3 regions of the Kitasatospora sp. NBC_01266 genome follow, and region 3 is predicted to be linked to each of the others. Evidence: riboswitches for the same ligand, from Rfam matches in the RefSeq annotation. Region 3 holds a riboswitch; each other region holds the start of a gene.
The links. Region 3 has a riboswitch for cobalamin ahead of OG403_RS29260 (HoxN/HupN/NixA family nickel/cobalt transporter). Riboswitches for the same ligand answer to the same signal wherever they lie in the genome.
Positions count from the first base shown of each region.

Region 1 (5,307 bases), 1.5 Mb from region 3:
TGCCCAGGCGGGCCAGCCGCTGGTCGGCGACGGCCTCCAGGTACTGGCGCATCGAGTCGGTGTTCATGCCGGGCAGGCCCTCGCCGCACAGGTCGCGGGCGAACTGCAGCTCGGCCTCGACCGCCTCCTCGAGCATCTCGGTGACCTGCTTGGCCATCACGTCGTCGAAGAGGTCGGGCTCCTCCTCGCGGACCGTGTCCACCACCGAGAAGGCGAAGTCCATGTGCATGGACTCGTCGCGGAAGACCCAGTTGGTGCCGGTGGCCAGGCCGTGCAGCAGGCCGCGGCTGCGGAACCAGTACACGTAGGCGAAGGCGCCGTAGAAGAAGAGGCCCTCGACGCAGGCGGCGAAGCAGATCAGGTTGAGCAGGAAGGCCCGGCGGTCGTCCTTGGTCTGCAGCGACTCGAGGTGGTCGACCGCGTTCATGTACTTGAAGCAGAACTGGGCCTTCTGGTGGATGGAGGGGATGTTCTCCACCGCGGCGAAGGCGGCGTTGCGGTCGTCCGGGTCGGGCAGGTAGGTGTCCAGCAGCGTCAGGTAGAACTGGACGTGCACGGCCTCCTCGAAAAGCTGCCGGGACAGGTAGAGCCGGGCCTCCGGGGAGTTGATGTGCTTGTAGAGGCTCAGCACCACGTTGTTGGCGACGATCGAGTCACCGGTGGCGAAGAAGGCGACCAGACGGCCGATCATGTGCCGCTCGCCCTCGCTCAGCTTGGCGAGGTCGGCGACGTCGGAGTGCAGGTCCACCTCCTCCACGGTCCAGGTGTTCTTGATCGCGTCGCGGTAGCGGTCGTAGAACGACGGGTAGCGCATCGGACGCAGGGTCAGCTCGAAGCCCGGGTCGAGCAGCATCTTCTGGCGGCCCTCGGACTGGTCAAGGGGGGCGGAGCTCACTGGCAGGCCTCGCAGGACTCGGGGTTCTCCAGGGAGCAGGCGATGGCGGCGGCCTGCTCCTCAGCGGTCATGGTGGGGGAGGGGACAGTGACCGCCGGACGGGCGGCGCCGGAGGCGGCCTGGGCGATCCGGGTGGCCGGGCGCGAGCGCAGGTAGTAGGTGGTCTTCAGACCGACCTTCCAGGCGTAGGCGTACATCGAGCTGAGCTTGCCGATGGTGGGCGCGGCCATGAAGAGGTTGAGCGACTGGCTCTGGTCCAGGTACGGCTGACGGGCGGCGGCCAGGTCGATCAGCGCGCGCTGCGGCAGCTCCCAGGCGGTGCGGTAGCGCGAGCGCAGCTCGGCCGGCAGCCAGGAGAGCTCCTGCACCGAGCCGTTGGCGTCGCGCAGCGCGTCCCGGGTCTGCTGGTCCCAGACGCCCAGCTCCTTCAGCTCGCGCACCAGGTACGGGTTGACCTGGAGGAACTCGCCGGAGAGGGTCTCGCGCTTGAACAGGTTGGAGACCTGCGGCTCGATGCACTCGTAGACGCCGGCGATCGAGGCGATGGTCGCGGTCGGTGCGATCGCCAGCAGCAGCGAGTTGCGCAGGCCGGTGCGGGCGATCGTGCCGCGCAGCGCCGTCCAGCGCTCGGTCCACTGCGGGGTGGCGTCGGCGAAGTGGTCGATGTGCAGCTGGCCGCGGGCGGCGCGGGTCTCGGCGTAGGCCGGGTGCTGCCCGAACTGCTCGGCCAGCTCGCTGGAGCGCTCGTAGGCGGTCAGCATGATCCGCTCGGCGATCAGCGTGGAGAGCCGCTTGGCCTCGGCGGAGTCGAAGTCCAGGCCGAGCCGGAAGAAGACGTCCTGCAGGCCCATCACGCCCAGGCCCACCGGCCGCCAGCGGGAGTTGGAGGTGGCGGCCTCGGTGGTCGGGTAGAAGTTGATGTCCACCACCCGGTCCAGGAAGGTCACGGCGGTGCGCACGGTGGCGTCCAGCCGGGCCCAGTCCATGGCGTTCACCAGGTCGGCGGCGGTGGCGCCGGCGGCCACGTGGGCACCGAGGTTGACCGAGCCCAGGTTGCAGACCGCGGTCTCGGAGTCGTCGGTGACCTCCAGGATCTCGGTGCACAGGTTGGAGGAGTGCACCGTGCGGCCGGGCAGCGCGGTCTGGTTGGCGGCGCGGTTGGCGGCGTCCTTGAAGGTCATCCAGCCGTTGCCGGTCTGCGCCAGGGTGCGCATCATCCGGGCGTACAGGGTCTGCGCCGGGATGGTGCGGACCGCCTTGCCGGCCAACTCGGCCTTGCGGTAGGCCTCGTCGAACTCCTCGCCCCACAGGTCGACCAGCTCGGGCACGTCGGCCGGCGAGAAGAGCGACCAGTCGGCGTTGGCGTTGACCCGGCGCATGAACTCGTCCGGGATCCAGTGCGCCAGGTTGAGGTTGTGGGTGCGGCGGGCCTCTTCGCCGGTGTTGTCGCGCAGTTCGAGGAACTCCTCGATGTCCGCGTGCCAGGTCTCCAGGTAGACGCAGGCCGCGCCCTTGCGGCGGCCGCCCTGGTTGACCGCGGCGACCGAGGAGTCCAGGGTGCGCAGGAACGGCACGATGCCGTTGGACTTGCCGTTGGTGCCGCGGATCAGGCTGCCGCGCGAGCGGATCCGGGTGTAGGACAGGCCGATGCCGCCGGCGTGCTTGGAGAGCCGGGCGATCTGGGCGTACCGGGAGTAGATCGAGTCCAGGTTGTCCAGCGGCGAGTCCAGCAGGTAGCAGCTGGACATCTGCGGGTGCCGGGTACCGGAGTTGAACAGGGTGGGCGAGCTGGTCAGGTACTCCAGGCGGCTCATCAGCCGGTAGAGCTCGGCGACCTCGGCCACCGACTGCTCGCTGTCGCCCACCGCCAGGCCGCAGGCGACCCGGAGCAGGAAGTGCTGCGGGCGCTCCACCACCTTGCGGGTGATCGGGTGACGCAGCAGGTAGCGGGACTGCACGGTGCGCAGGCCGAAGTACTCGAAGCGGTCGTCGCCCTGCTCGTCGATCAGCGCGTTCAGCGCCGCGGCGTGCTTGGCCACGAAGGCGGCGGTGGTGTCGCCGATCAGGCCCTCGGCGTGGCCGACGGCGATCGAGGCGGTGAACGAGGTGGCGCCCTGGCCGTTCGCCTCGTCGGCGATCTCCTGGGCGAGCAGCCGGGCGGCCAGCTTCGAGTACTGGGGGTCCTCGGCGATCATCGAAGCGGCGGCGTCCACGGCCAACCCGCGAAGCTCGGCGAAGTCCGAGCCGGCATGGCGGCCGCGCAGCGCGGCGGCGGCGACGTGGCCGGGGTCCACCTGGGGGAGGTCGGCGCTTCGGTCGGTGAGCAGCCGGAGCAGCGCAGTACCGGGGTCGGTCTGGGCGGCGTCGGCGTGTCCCTGTGAGGGCAGGGAAGCAACTGAGGCAGCGACGGTCAAGGCGCTCTCTCCTGGGGCGGCGGCGGGCTGGGAGGCGTCCGTGGCCTGTGCGCGCCGGGCAGGGGAGATGGGCACGCCGAATCGTTGCGGCGCGCGCGTCGTCACCCTGGCCTGCCCGCGAGGCCGGACGGTACTGCGGTGCGTGAAAGGCCTCTGCGGGGAGGCCGGGCGGCACACCGTCGGCAGGTACTCGGACTGGCGGGCCACCCGGGGGCGGGCCCGCTCACCGCTGCGGGGCAGTCCCGGATTCGCACCGGGTTCCCCTGCGTCGACAGCGAGAGTGAGCATACATGTAGTGGTGGCCCCTTCGAGGCACCCCATATGTAGTGTCATGTGTAGTGTCGCGCACACAGCGGGCAGTAAGGCGGTCGGTGCCGGAAGGTCGCCTGACGCCGCGTCGGCGACCGGTCGCGGCTCCGCGGGACGGGGGTCGCCCCGCCACGCGGCGGTCTCAGAACGCTGGCCTAGGCTGTGCCGCATGGTGAGGGACACGGGGAGAAGGCAGCGCCTACGGGCGGCGTTGGTGGCGTTCATCGTATCGGCGGTCGCGACCGTCCTCGCCGGCACCGTCACCACCGCTTCGCCCTCGGCCGGGGCCGCCGCCAAGCCGGGCCCCGGAGCCGTCACGGCCGGCGGGTCGCCCGTGCCGAGCCAGGCGCCGGCGGACCCGGGCAAGCCGCTGCGGATCGGCATCTCCTACGGGGACACCCTCACCTGGAAGAACGACCAGGACCTGGCGACCGGCCTGGGTGACGCCGTGGACACCGGCTCCAAGTGGATCCGGGTCGACCTGTCCTGGGACGACATCCAGCCGGACAGCCCGAAGACCTACGAGTGGCAGCGGTTCGACCGGGTCCTCAGCGCCGCCAAGGCCCGCGGCCTGGAGGTGCTGCCCACCATCGGCTACACCCCGCCGTGGGCCCGCAAGGCGAGCTGCGCCTCGGACGACGCCTGCCCGCCGGCCGACCCGAACCTGTTCGCCGCCTTCGCCGCGGCCGCCGCCAAGCGGTACGCCCCGCAGGGCGTGCACACCTGGGAGGTGTGGAACGAGCCGAACATCCCGTTCTGGGCACCGGCCCCCGACCCGGCCGCCTACACTCAACTGCTCGGCGACACCAGCAAGGCGCTGCGTGCCGCGGACCCCAAGGCCTACATCCTGCTCGGCGGCCTGGCGGCGGTGAGCACCGGCCAGGACGCCGGCTACGTCTCGCAGGGCGACTTCCTCACCGCGGTCTGCAAGCTGGGCGCCAACAAGATGGTGGACGCGATCAGCTACCACCCGTACACCTACCCGTACCTGCCGAGCGCCAAGACCTCGTTCGGCACCGCGATGGAGGACATCAGCAGCGCCCCGGGCAACCTGGTGGCGATCCTGACCAGTTACGGCACGCCGGACCTGCCGATCTGGATCACCGAGACCGGCGCCGCCACCAACGGGCCCGGCACGGTGACCGACGGCACCGTCATCACGCCGCAGAACACCCATGTGACCGAGCAGTACCAGGCCACCATCGCCGCCGACACCGTTCGGGCCGCCGCCGCCAACCCCCATGTGGCAGCCGTCTTCTGGTTCACCGACCAGGACACCGGGCAGCCGTCGCAGAAGCAGCAGCGCTCGCTGTTCTACGGCCTGCGCCGCTTCGACGGCACCCCCAAGCCGGCCCTGGAGGCTTGGAAGGACGCGATCGGTGCCTACGAGCAGGGCTCCTCGGGCCCGCCGCAGGGCGGCTGAAGCAGGGCCCGGAACAGCTCCAGGTAGCGGCCGGTCAGCCCGTCCCAGTCGTAGCGCTCCTCGGCGCGCCGCCGCCCGGCCGCGCCGAGCCGGTCGGCGAGCGCGTGGTCGGTCAGCAGCTCGCGCACGGCGCCGGCCAGCGCGACCGGGTCGCCCGCCGGTACCAGCAGACCGTCGTGACGGTCGGTCACCACATGCGGGATGCCGCCGACCGCCGAGCCGACCACCGGAGTGCCGCAGGCCATCGCCTCCACCAGGGCCATCCC
Region 1 is NZ_CP108458.1:5,331,153-5,336,459, forward strand. It holds gene OG403_RS23325 (ribonucleotide-diphosphate reductase subunit beta) at 1-853, opposite strand, end outside; gene OG403_RS23330 (ribonucleoside-diphosphate reductase subunit alpha) at 892-3,282, opposite strand; cobalamin riboswitch at 3,474-3,603, opposite strand; gene OG403_RS23335 (cellulase family glycosylhydrolase) at 3,833-5,041, shown strand; gene OG403_RS23340 (glycosyltransferase family 4 protein) at 5,002-5,307, opposite strand, start outside.
Region 1: it holds a riboswitch for cobalamin, as region 3 does, so the genes downstream of both, OG403_RS23330 (ribonucleoside-diphosphate reductase subunit alpha) here and OG403_RS29260 (HoxN/HupN/NixA family nickel/cobalt transporter) in region 3, are expected to answer to the same signal.

Region 2 (5,307 bases), 640 kb from region 3:
CGCCGCAGATCCCGAGCACCGGGCGCCCGGCCGCCGCCCGCTCGCGCAGCGGCTGCTCCAGACCGCGCTCGCGCAGCCAGGCCAGGTCGGCGACGGTCGCCCGGGTGCCGGGCAGCACCACCAGGTCGGCGTCGGCCAGCTCCTCGGGCCGGGTGGCCCAGCGGACCAGCACCCCGGGCTCCTGGGCCAGCGCGTCCAGGTCGGTGAAGTTGGAGAGCCGGGGCAGCCGCAGCACGGCCACCCGCAGCACGTCGGCGCCGAACGGCCCCGCCGAGCAGCGGTCCACCACCGCACCCAGGTCCAGCGAGTCCTCGGCGTCCAGCCACAGGCCGGGCAGCATCGGCAGGGTGCCGAGCACCGGACGCCCGGTCAGCTCGTGCAGCATGTCCAGGCCGGGCCCGAGCAGCCGCGCGTCGCCCCGGAACTTGTTCACCAGCCAGCCCGCCACCAGCCGCTGGTCCTCGGGCGAGAGCAGGGCCAGGGTGCCGAACATCGCGGCGAAGACCCCGCCGCGGTCGATGTCGCCGACCACCACCACCGGCAGCTCGGCGGCCCGCGCCAGGCCCATGTTGGCGATGTCGCGATCACGCAGGTTGATCTCGGCGGGCGAGCCGGCCCCCTCGCAGATCACCACGTCGAACCGGCGGCGCAGGTCGGCCAGGCACTCCAGCGAGCGCTCCAGCAGGTAGGGCTTGCGCTCGCGGTAGTCCAGCGCGCCGACCTCCGCGACCGCCCGGCCCAGCAGCACCACCTGGCTGCGGCCGTCCGCACCGGGCTTGAGCAGCACCGGGTTCATCGCGGCCTCCGGCTCCACCCGGGCCGCCTGCGCCTGCATCACCTGGGCCCGGCCGATCTCCGCGCCGTCCAGGGTGACCATCGAGTTGAGCGACATGTTCTGCGCCTTGAACGGGGCCACCTTGACGCCCCGGCGGACCAGCCAGCGGCAGATCCCGGCGGTCACCACGCTCTTCCCGGCGTCCGAGGTGGTGCCCGCCACCAGCAGCGCGTTGCTCATATCCGTCCCCTCCGCAGTACCGCGGCGCGCAGTGCCACCGTGGTCCCCAACGCCAGCAGCCCGACCCGGCGCGACAGCCGGCAGGCCCGTTCGATGTCCGCCGCCGCCACCGGGCGCAGCTCGGCGCCCAGCACCGGGCGGTGCTCTTCGCGGGTGCCGTAGCGCAGCGTCCCGCCCAGCCGCACGCCGAGCGCGCCCGCGAAGGCCGACTCGGCCTGCCCGGCGTTCGGGCTCGGGTGCGCGCCGCCGTCGCGCCGCCAGACGCGCCAGGCGGTGCTCGGCCGCTCGGCCGCCGCCACCGTGAGCAGCGCGGTCAGCCGGGCGCCGGGCCAGCCGGCCACGTCGTCCAGGCGGGCCGCCGCCCAGCCGAACCGGCGGTACTTCGGCGACTTGTGGCCGACCATCGCGTCCAGCGTGTTGACGGCGCGAAAGCCGAGCAGGCCCGGCGCGCCCGCGAGCGCGCCCCAGACCAGGGCGTTGACCACGGCGTCGGCGGTGTTCTCGGCCACCGACTCGACCACGGCGCGGGCGATCTGCTGCTCGTCCAGCGCGCTCGGGTCGCGACCGCACAGGTGCGGCAGGCGCCGCCGGGCGGCGGCCAGGTCACCGGCCGTCAGCGCGGCGCCGATGGTGCGCGCCTCGCGGGTGAGCGAGCTGCCGCCGAGCACGGTCCAGGTGGCGGCGGCGGTGAGCGCCGCGCCGTCCCGGCGGTCCGGGTGCAGCGCCCGGCCCAGCACCGCCGCGCCGCCCGCCACCGCACCCACGCACAGGGCGGTGTGCAGCGCCCCGGCGCCCCGGTGGTCGCGCCAGAGCGCGCGTTCGAGCAAGGTGGCCGCGCGGCCGAAGGCGGCCACCGGGTGGCCGCGCCGAGGGTCGCCGAACCGGGCGTCGGCCGCGTAGCCGGCCACGGCGCCCAGGGCGTACGGAAGCGCGCGGTGGAAAACCCCCGCCATGTGTCGTGTGTCCTCACTCAGGGTCCGCGCCCTGGATCGACGTACCGGCGGCGAGAGTCTCCTGGCTCCCGGGTGGCTGACACACACCCGGGCCTTCCAACAACCCTGTGGCGGGCCGCCGTGACCGTACGTCGGGCGTGCTCCCCGGTGACAGTGGCGGGACCGCGCCGGATTCGCACCGGCTTCCTCTCCTTGCCTCCGTTTGGCCCGAGGATCCCATCACGCCTGTCAAGGGGGAGTCAACCAGGTGGATCGCCAACGGCCCTCGGCGGCCCACCACCCGACTTCGTGCGTTCGGCGGCTGCGGCCGCGCCCGTCCCGCCCCTAGCGTCGGCGCATGCGAAGAAGCCGGCCACCGGCCCCCACCCCGGTCCCGTTCTCCCCGCAGGCCGCTCGCGCGCACCGCGAGGCCCTCGGCCTGACCGCCGAGCAGGTGACCAAGGCGCTGGCCGCGCACGGCGTGCGCCTGCTGCCCACCCATGTGACCGGCTGGGAGAGCGGCGAACTGCGCCCCGACGAGACGGAACTGATCGCGCTGGCCCGGGTGCTGTGGTGTCCGGCGGACCAGCTGATGGGCGCGGCGCCCGGCACGCTGCGCGACTTCCGGGTGGCCCGCGAGCTGTCCCGGGAGCAGGCCGCGAACCGGATCGGGGTGGGCCTGCGCAGCTACACCGACGCCGAGTCGACCGGGCGCTGGAGCTGGGACGAGGAGTGCAGCGCCGCGCTGGCCGAGGTGCTCGGGCTGACCCTGCGCGACCTGGTCCGGGTCCGGGGCGCCGGCCCCGAGCTGGAGCAGCGGCTGCGCCAGTGCGTGGACGGGCGCTGGCGGGCCCAGCTGGCGGCGATCGGCGCGCTGGTCCCGGTGCCCCGGCAGACCCTGGGCACGGTGCTGGCGGGGCTGTGCGGCGAGTACCAGGTGCCCTCGCACTGGGGCGCGGGCAGCTGGGGTGCCGCGCCCGCGGCCGAGCCGGGACCGCGCCCACCGGAGCCCGAGCAGGCGCCGGTCGACCGGTTCTGGAGCCTGCTGGCCGGCCGGGACACCGGCGGCCTGCCGGTCTGAGCAGCCCGGCCCGGTCGGCTCCCCTGCCGGTCTGAGCAGCCCGGCCCGGTCGGCTCCCCTGCCGCTTCCGCCGAGCCCGGACGGCGGCGTTGCGGTGGCCGCGCCGCACGGCTCGCGGTGGACTGGAAAGGCCGTGTCAGCGCCGCCACCACTCCAGGGAGAGCCATGCGTTGGGGAACCGCCGTCGCCGCAGCCACCGCCGTCGCCGCCGGAGCGGGCCTGGCCGCCCTGCTGATCGGGCGCCGGGTCTCCGACCTGAGCCTGCGCCCCGACCCCGCCGAGGACGGTGAGCTCAGGGGCGAGCCCGTGCTGCGGGTGCACGAGGTCGACACCCGGGAGGTCACCCTGACCCGGACCGTGGCCGCCGCCCGGCGCGGCCGCTACGCGCTGGACTGGCCCGGCGGCCACGCGGTGGTCGGCGAGGTCCTGCGCACCGGCCAGCAGACCGTCACCCGCCGCCTGGAGCTGACCGCCGGCGGCCCGCTGACGGCGGGCACCGAGGTCGAGCTGAGCCCCCGGGTGCTGCGCGGCGACCCGGGCTCGGCCTGCGGCCTGGACTACATGGACGTGCTGGTCGACGGCGAACTCGGCGCGCTGCCCGCCTGGTACGTCCCGGCGGTGCGCGGCACCTGGGTGATCGCGGTGCACGGGCGGCTGGCCGACCGCCGCCAGGCGCTGCCGGCGCTCCCGGTGCTGCGCCGGCTCAACCTGCCCGCGCTGGTGGTCAGCTACCGGGGCGACCAGGGCGCGCCGCCCTCGCCGGACGGGATCGGGCACTTCGGCGAGACCGAGTGGCACGACGTCGAGGCGGCGATCCGGTTCGCCAAGGAGGCCGGCGCCGGGCGGATCGTGCTCTACGGCTGGTCGGTCGGCGCCGCCACCGTGCTGCGCACCGCCGCCGAGTCGCACTACCGCGACCAGTTGGCCGGGCTGATCCTGGACTCGCCGGTGCTCGACTGGTCGGCCTCGGTGCGCGGGGTCGCGGCGCGGGCCGGGCTGCCGGGCGCGCTGGCCGGGCGGCTGGGCTCGCTGGCCGCCGAGGGCCGCACCGGCGTGGACCCGGCCGACTTCGCCCGGCTCGCGGACGGCGCCGAGCTGGACGTCCCGACCCTGCTGCTGCACAGCCCCCAGGACACGGTGGCCCCGTTCGCCGCCGCCCGCCGGCTGGCCGACCTCCGCCCGGACCTGGTGAGCCTGCGCGGCATCCCCGACGCCGGGCACGCGGCGCTGTGGAACGCCGACCCGCGCGGCTACGAGGAGGCGCTGCGCCGCTTCCTCACCCCGCTGCTCTGAACCCGCCCCGGTAGGGCGCTTTCGGTCACCTCTTGACCACGGTCCGTGGCCCCCACTAATGTCGTGCACAGGTCACCGGGCCTCCGCTGGGCCCGGTTTGGCCGTTCTTGCCCCGAGTCGGTCACCTTGGCCACCCCAATTCGCCGAAGACGCGCCGAACTCGATGTGACAGAAGCCCCGTACACGGGGAAGACTGCACGGCGTGACGTCTCGGAATCCGCGCGACCGTGATGCCCCGCTCCCGCCGACCACGGGTACCGGCGCGACGGTGACCCGTCTACCCGGTACGACCCGCCGCGCCGACGCCGCGCAGCCGGGCCGCCCCGCCCCCGCCCGTCGACGCACCCCCAAGCCGGCCCCGGGACGCGGTCGCGTCCCGCTGCCCGACGGCTTCCCCGGACCCGCCCAGCTGGCCCCGCCGGCCCGCCGGATGCTCGCCGACGCGGTCCGCATCGCGCGCTGGGCCGGCGAGCTGGCGGCCGTCGACAAGCGCGGCGAACTCCTCCCCGAGGACGCCCGCGCGGCCGGCCGCGCACTCGCCATGACGGTCGGCGCCGCCGCCAAGGCCTGGGGCCAGGCGCTGCTGGTCGGCCTGGTCGAGCCCCGCGACGGCGGCGCGGCCCCAGGCTGGCGGCTGCACGCCTGGGAGCACGACGACGAGGCCGTGCTGCGCGGCTGGTCCGCGCTCTTCGACGCCTGGACGCTGCTCGCCCCCGTGCCGCCCGCAGCCCTGCGCGGGGTCTTCGCGGTGCTGGCCGGCCAGGCCGTCGACCAGGCGCCGCAGCTGCTCTCCTTCCTGCACCTGGTGGACGGCCCGGTCGCCGAGAGCGAGCTGATGGAACTGCTCCGCCGCGGCCTGGACGAGCGCCGGCACGGCTCCGGTACGGGCTTCGCGACCCTGTCGCCGGTCCCGCACGCGGCCTCCGCCGTCTCGGCCGTGCGCGGGACCTGCCGCGAGCCGCAGATCGACACCCCGCCCGCGCCCT
Region 2 is NZ_CP108458.1:6,180,610-6,185,916, forward strand. It holds gene OG403_RS26810 (cobyric acid synthase) at 1-1,015, opposite strand, end outside; gene OG403_RS26815 (cobalamin biosynthesis protein) at 1,012-1,968, opposite strand; cobalamin riboswitch at 2,023-2,157, opposite strand; gene OG403_RS26820 (helix-turn-helix domain-containing protein) at 2,306-3,028, shown strand; gene OG403_RS26825 (alpha/beta hydrolase) at 3,194-4,321, shown strand; gene OG403_RS26830 (hypothetical protein) at 4,524-5,307, shown strand, end outside.
Region 2: it holds a riboswitch for cobalamin, as region 3 does, so the genes downstream of both, OG403_RS26815 (cobalamin biosynthesis protein) here and OG403_RS29260 (HoxN/HupN/NixA family nickel/cobalt transporter) in region 3, are expected to answer to the same signal.

Region 3 (5,307 bases):
GCGTACACCTTGAGCAGCCGGCCGGCGACCTCCCGGGTGGCGAACGGCCGGACGGTGCGGGCATGGTGGCCGTCGGCGAGGGCGAGCAGCGCCCGCGCGTCCACCGCCGGGGGCAGGGTCGAGGCCGAGGAGGAGAGCTGATGAGTGGTCATCCCCCCATCATCGGACGCCGGCCGGCTCCGGAGCCAGCCGGTCCGCGCCCGGTCCGCGCCCGCGCTGCCCTCGACCAGCCCACTGACCGCGCGTCAGATCGGCCGTGACACCGCGCCCGCCACTAGCGTCGCCCTGGACGCTGTGACGACATGAGGTGGTGGCGATGCCCGAAGCGAGCACCGAGCGCGACCGGCTGACGGTCCCGCAGGGCCTGGCCGCGCTCTCCCTCGACGCGCTGGCCTCGGTCGCGTACGGGCCCGAGGCGATCGTGCTGGTGCTGGCCGCGGCCGGCACCACCGGGCTGGACTACACCCTGCCGGTGACGCTGGCGATCGTCCTCCTGCTGGCCGCGCTGACCTTCTCCTACCGGCAGGTGATCGCCGCCTTCCCGAACGGCGGCGGCGCCTACGCGGTGGCCAAGGCCCACCTGGGCCGACGGGTCAGCCTGGTGGCCGCCGCCTCGCTGATCATCGACTACGTCCTGAACGTCGCGGTCTCGGTCTCGGCCGGGGTGGCGGCGCTGACCTCGGCGTTCCCGTCCCTGTACGCCGACCGGGTGGTGATCTGCGTCGTGGTCCTGGCCCTGATCACCGGGGTCAACCTGTACGGCGTCGCCGAGTCGGCCAAGATCCTGATCCTGCCGACGGTGGTCTTCGTGGTGGCCATCTTCACCGTGATCCTGGCCGGACTGCTGCGCAGCGAGCCGGTCGTCCAACCCACCCACCCGGGTGCGGCCACCGAGACCGTCGGTGTCCTGCTGCTGCTCAAGGCCTTCGCCTCCGGCTGCGCGGCGCTGACCGGGGTGGAGGCGATCGCCAACGCCGTGCCGACCTTCCGCACCCCACGGGAGAAGCGCGCGCAGCGCACCGAGATCGCGCTCGGCGCGCTGCTCGGCAGCATGCTGATCGGCCTGTCGCTGCTGATCGGGCACTTCCATGTCGCGCCGAACCCCACCAAGACCGTGCTGGCCCAGCTCACCGAGGCCGCGCTCGGCCACAACGCGGGCTTCTACATCGTCCAGTTCACCACCATGGCGCTGCTGGCACTGGCGGCGAACACCTCGTTCGGCGGGATGCCGGTGCTCACCTCGCTGCTGGCCCGCGACCACCACGTGCCGCACGTCTTCGCGCTGCGCGCCGACCGGCAGGTCTACCGGCACGGGGTGCTGGTGCTGGCGGGCGCGGCGCTGGTGCTGCTGATCGGCGCGCAGGGCAACACCCAGGCGCTGGTACCGGTCTTCGCGATCGGCGTCTTCATCGGCTTCACCATCTCCCAGATCGGCATGGTGCGGCACTGGCGCCTGGAGCGCGGACCGGGCTGGCACGGCCGGGCCGTGCTGAACGGGGTCGGCGCGCTGCTGACGGCGGCGGCCACCGCGATCGAGCTGATCGCCAAGTTCCGCGAGGGCGGCTGGCTGGTCTTCCTGGCGGTGGCGCTGCTGGTGACGCTCTTCGAGTCGATCCACCGCAGCTACGCGCGGATCGGACTGGCCCTGCACGTCGGCGAGGTGCCCGGGCCGCCGCAGCAGCTGCACTCGCTGGTGGTCGTGCCGGTCGGCTCGGTCAACCGGCTGACCCAGGAGGCGCTCGGCACCGCGCTGTCGCTGGGCGACGAGGTGCGCGCGGTCTCCGTGGCGCACACCGAGGACACGGACGGGCCGAGCGCGGAGCAGATCCAGCAGGCCTGGATCCAGTGGCACCCGCAGGTCCCGCTGACCGTGCTGACCAGCGCCTCGCGCTCGTTGACCCGGCCGATCGTGGACTACCTGCGCGAGCTGGCGGCGACCGAGCAGCACGACCGGTTGGTGGTGCTGATCCCCGAGACGCAACTGCCGCACCCCTGGCAGCGGCTGCTGCAGAACCAGCGCGGTGTGCTGTTGGACCGGGCGATCCGCCGGCACACCAACGCGGTGATCTGCCGCCTGCGGTTCCGGCTCGACATCCCGCCGCGGCACCCCGCACCGACCGGAATGCGCTGAGCCGACCGGTTATCGAGCGGTCATCGACCGGACGGCCAGCGCTGCTCCACCTTCGCCAGCCGCCAGTACGCCAGCGCACCGGCCCAGACCACCACGAAGAGGCCGACGATCACGAATCCGACGTTGTTCAGGTCGACACCGGAGATCCAGCCGGTCACCGGGTCGGTCAGGTCGAGCTGGTCGTGCAGCACGCCGACCAGCTCGATGGTGCCGATCAGGAAGGCGACGGCGATCGACAGGCCGGTGATGGTGAGGTTGTAGTACACCTTGCGGGTCGGGTTCGAGAACGCCCAGTGGTAGGCGAAGTTCATGAACGTGCCGTCGAGGGTGTCGAACAGGCTCATGCCGGAGGCGAAGAGCAGCGGCAGGCAGAGGATCGCGTACCAGGGCAGGCCGGCGGCGGCACCCGAGCCGGCCATCACCATCAGCGTGACCTCGGTCGCGGTGTCGAAGCCGATGCCGAACAGCAGCCCGATCGGGTACATCTGGCCGGGGCGGGTGATCGACCTGGTCAGCCGGCCCAGCACGCGGTTCATGAAGCCGCGGTTGTCCAGGTGCTTCTCCAGCTCGTGCTCGTCGAACTGGCCCGCCCGCATCGCCTTGAACACCCGGTGGATCCCGGCCAGCGAGACCAGGTTGAGCGCCGCGATCAGGTAGAGGAACCCGCCGGAGACGCTGGTGGAGACCAGGCCGAGCAGCTTGTGGGCACCCGAGTTGTCGTCGGTCAGAGTGCCGACCACCTTGGCCCCGGCCGCGACCAACCCCGCCAGCACCACCACGATGGTGGAGTGGCCGAGCGCGAACCAGAAGCCCACCGAGACCGGGCGCTTGCCGTCCGCCATCAGCTTGCGCGTGGTGTTGTCGATCGCCGCGATGTGGTCGGCGTCGAAGGCGTGCCGCATGCCCAGGGTGTACGCGGTGACGCCGAGTCCGAGGCCGAAGACCTGGTTGCCGACGGTGTAGTGGTGCGGGGCGACCATCGTGACCAGGACGAAGAAGGCGACCACGTGCATGCCCAGGATCACCGCCAGCAGGCCGCCGGTACGGATCCAGTCCCGCCGCTCCCAGGTCAGGGCGGCGGTCGCGGCTCGGGCGGGCCCGGCCGCCGCGGCGGCTTCGGGCATGGCGGCGGAAGCGGGTATGGCGGCGGAAGCGGTTTTGGGCAGGGTCATCTCAGGGCAGCCTCTCCAGCACCTCGTGGACAGTTCGTCGTGCGGTGCCGTGGCCGGTCTCCTGGCTGACAGGTGAAGCGCCCGCGCCGTTCCCGGCCTTCCCGGACGCGTGAAGCGTCCAGTGACCGCCCACCGCGTGACGGTGGGTCTGGTGTGCGCGGACTTCCTGATCACAGTGGCGAGGGCCGCTCCGGACTCCTGTGGCAAGCACAGTGCACCGGTCTTCCCGAACACCACGGCGGGACCACCGTATGGCCCTGGCGGCAATATCCACAAGCCTGCGCAGGTGTGCAGGTATGTGCTGGGCGGGCGTGCTCGGCCCGCTGCTCTTGCAGCCAAGGGCACACAGCGGTGGTCCACGAACGCGGCGGCGCCCTCGAACCGGGCGCGGGAGTCGAGGCGGTTCGGCGAGGCGATTCGCGAGCCGGCCGGCCCGGCCGCTACTTCCTGAACTTGTCCAGCAGTTGGTGGACCAGGCCGCGGGCCATCAGCTTGAGCATGTCGGCCTTGCGCGGCTCGTTGTAGAGGATGAAGTCGTCGAAGCGGTGCACACCGCGCCGGCCGGCCAGGGCCGCCGCCGCGTCGCGGATCGCCGTCAGCTGATCCACCGTCATCTCCAGGGCCCGCTCGTCGGGTTGGTAGCCGGCGCCGATCGGGTACTCCCCGCCGGGGCGGCGGTTCATCTCGACGTGGCAGCCGAGGACGTGGGTGACCGGCCGGGTGCCGGCGAACGCGACCAGCCGCTCCATCGAGGCGAGGAACGCGGCGGAGTCGGCCACGTAGAGCCGGCCCGGCAGCACGGTGTCGCCGGTGAACAGGAGCCCGGTCCACGGGTCGTAGCTGGTGATCGCCGCCTGGTGGTGCCCCGGTGAGGCGAGGATCTCCAGCACTCGGCCGCCCAGGTCGAAAGTGGCCTTCGCCAGGGGCCAGTTGTCGCCGAGGCCGAAGAAGGACCGGACGGCCTCGACCTCCCGGGGAACCACGGTGGTCGCGGGACGGTCGGCGAACTGGGCGTCCGCCGCCACGTGGTCGCCGTGCCCGTGGGTGTGCGCGATCACCAGCTCGTAGGGCGCGCGGCCCTCGTCGTGCTCGGCCGGGTTCCGGTCGAGCCACTCGGCGATCAGCCGGTCGACGGTGGCGCGCAGCGGGAAGAGGTCGGGGTCGGCCGTAGCGCCGGTGTCCAGCAGCAGGGCCCGGTCGTTGCCGAACAGCAGGAAGATGAACGGCGCCTCGTAGTTGACCGACTTGCTCTGGCGCAGGATGACGGTGTGCTCGTCGTAGTGGTGGATCTGGATCGCGGGGTCGTCGGCCGGGCGCCTGCCGGGCGCGCCGTGGATCCAACTGACCGCCAGGGAACCGGTGATGGGCGCCGCGCTCACGAAGTCGATCGGGCCACCGTCAGTCGTCCGCGTCATTCTCGTTCTCCCCCGTTTCGAAGTCCGGCAGCGGAGTCGCCGCCATGAAGTACCGGACGCGGTGGCGTCCGGGCCGGAGCCGGCTGCTGTCCGCCGTGCCCCGGGCGAGGTAGGGCTGGAGCAGGGCCAGCCACTGCGCCTCGAGTTCAGCTGCCTCGTCAGCGGAGAGCACGGCGATCGCGGCGGTGACGGCGGCCTTCGGGACGCCGCGCTCCTCGTCCCGCGCCGCCTGCTCACCGCGCGCCCGGTGATCGAGGATCGCCTGCATCTCCCGTTCCACCACCAGTCGTTCGAGCTGCTGCTTGACCACCGCGTCACCGTCCTCGGCGATCCGCACGGTCGGCTGCGCCTCGGCCACCCGCCACTGCCGCTCGCGACGGTCGCGCCCCGGCCCGGCCTCCTCCACATAGCCGTACTTGGCGAGTTGGCGCAGATGGAAGGAGCAGTTCGCCTGCGGCACGCCGAGGACGCGCCCGCACTGCGCGGCCGTCGCCGGCCCGGTGGTGGCCAGGAGTTCCATCAGGTCGAGGCGAAGCGGGTGGGCCAGGGCCCGGATCGCCTGGGGGTCGCTGATCCGCATATCCCAAAG
Region 3 is NZ_CP108458.1:6,816,699-6,822,005, reverse strand. It holds gene OG403_RS29270 (hypothetical protein) at 1-152, opposite strand, end outside; gene OG403_RS29265 (APC family permease) at 317-2,131, shown strand; gene OG403_RS29260 (HoxN/HupN/NixA family nickel/cobalt transporter) at 2,152-3,303, opposite strand; cobalamin riboswitch at 3,338-3,556, opposite strand; gene OG403_RS29255 (MBL fold metallo-hydrolase) at 3,744-4,718, opposite strand; gene OG403_RS29250 (helix-turn-helix domain-containing protein) at 4,702-5,298, opposite strand.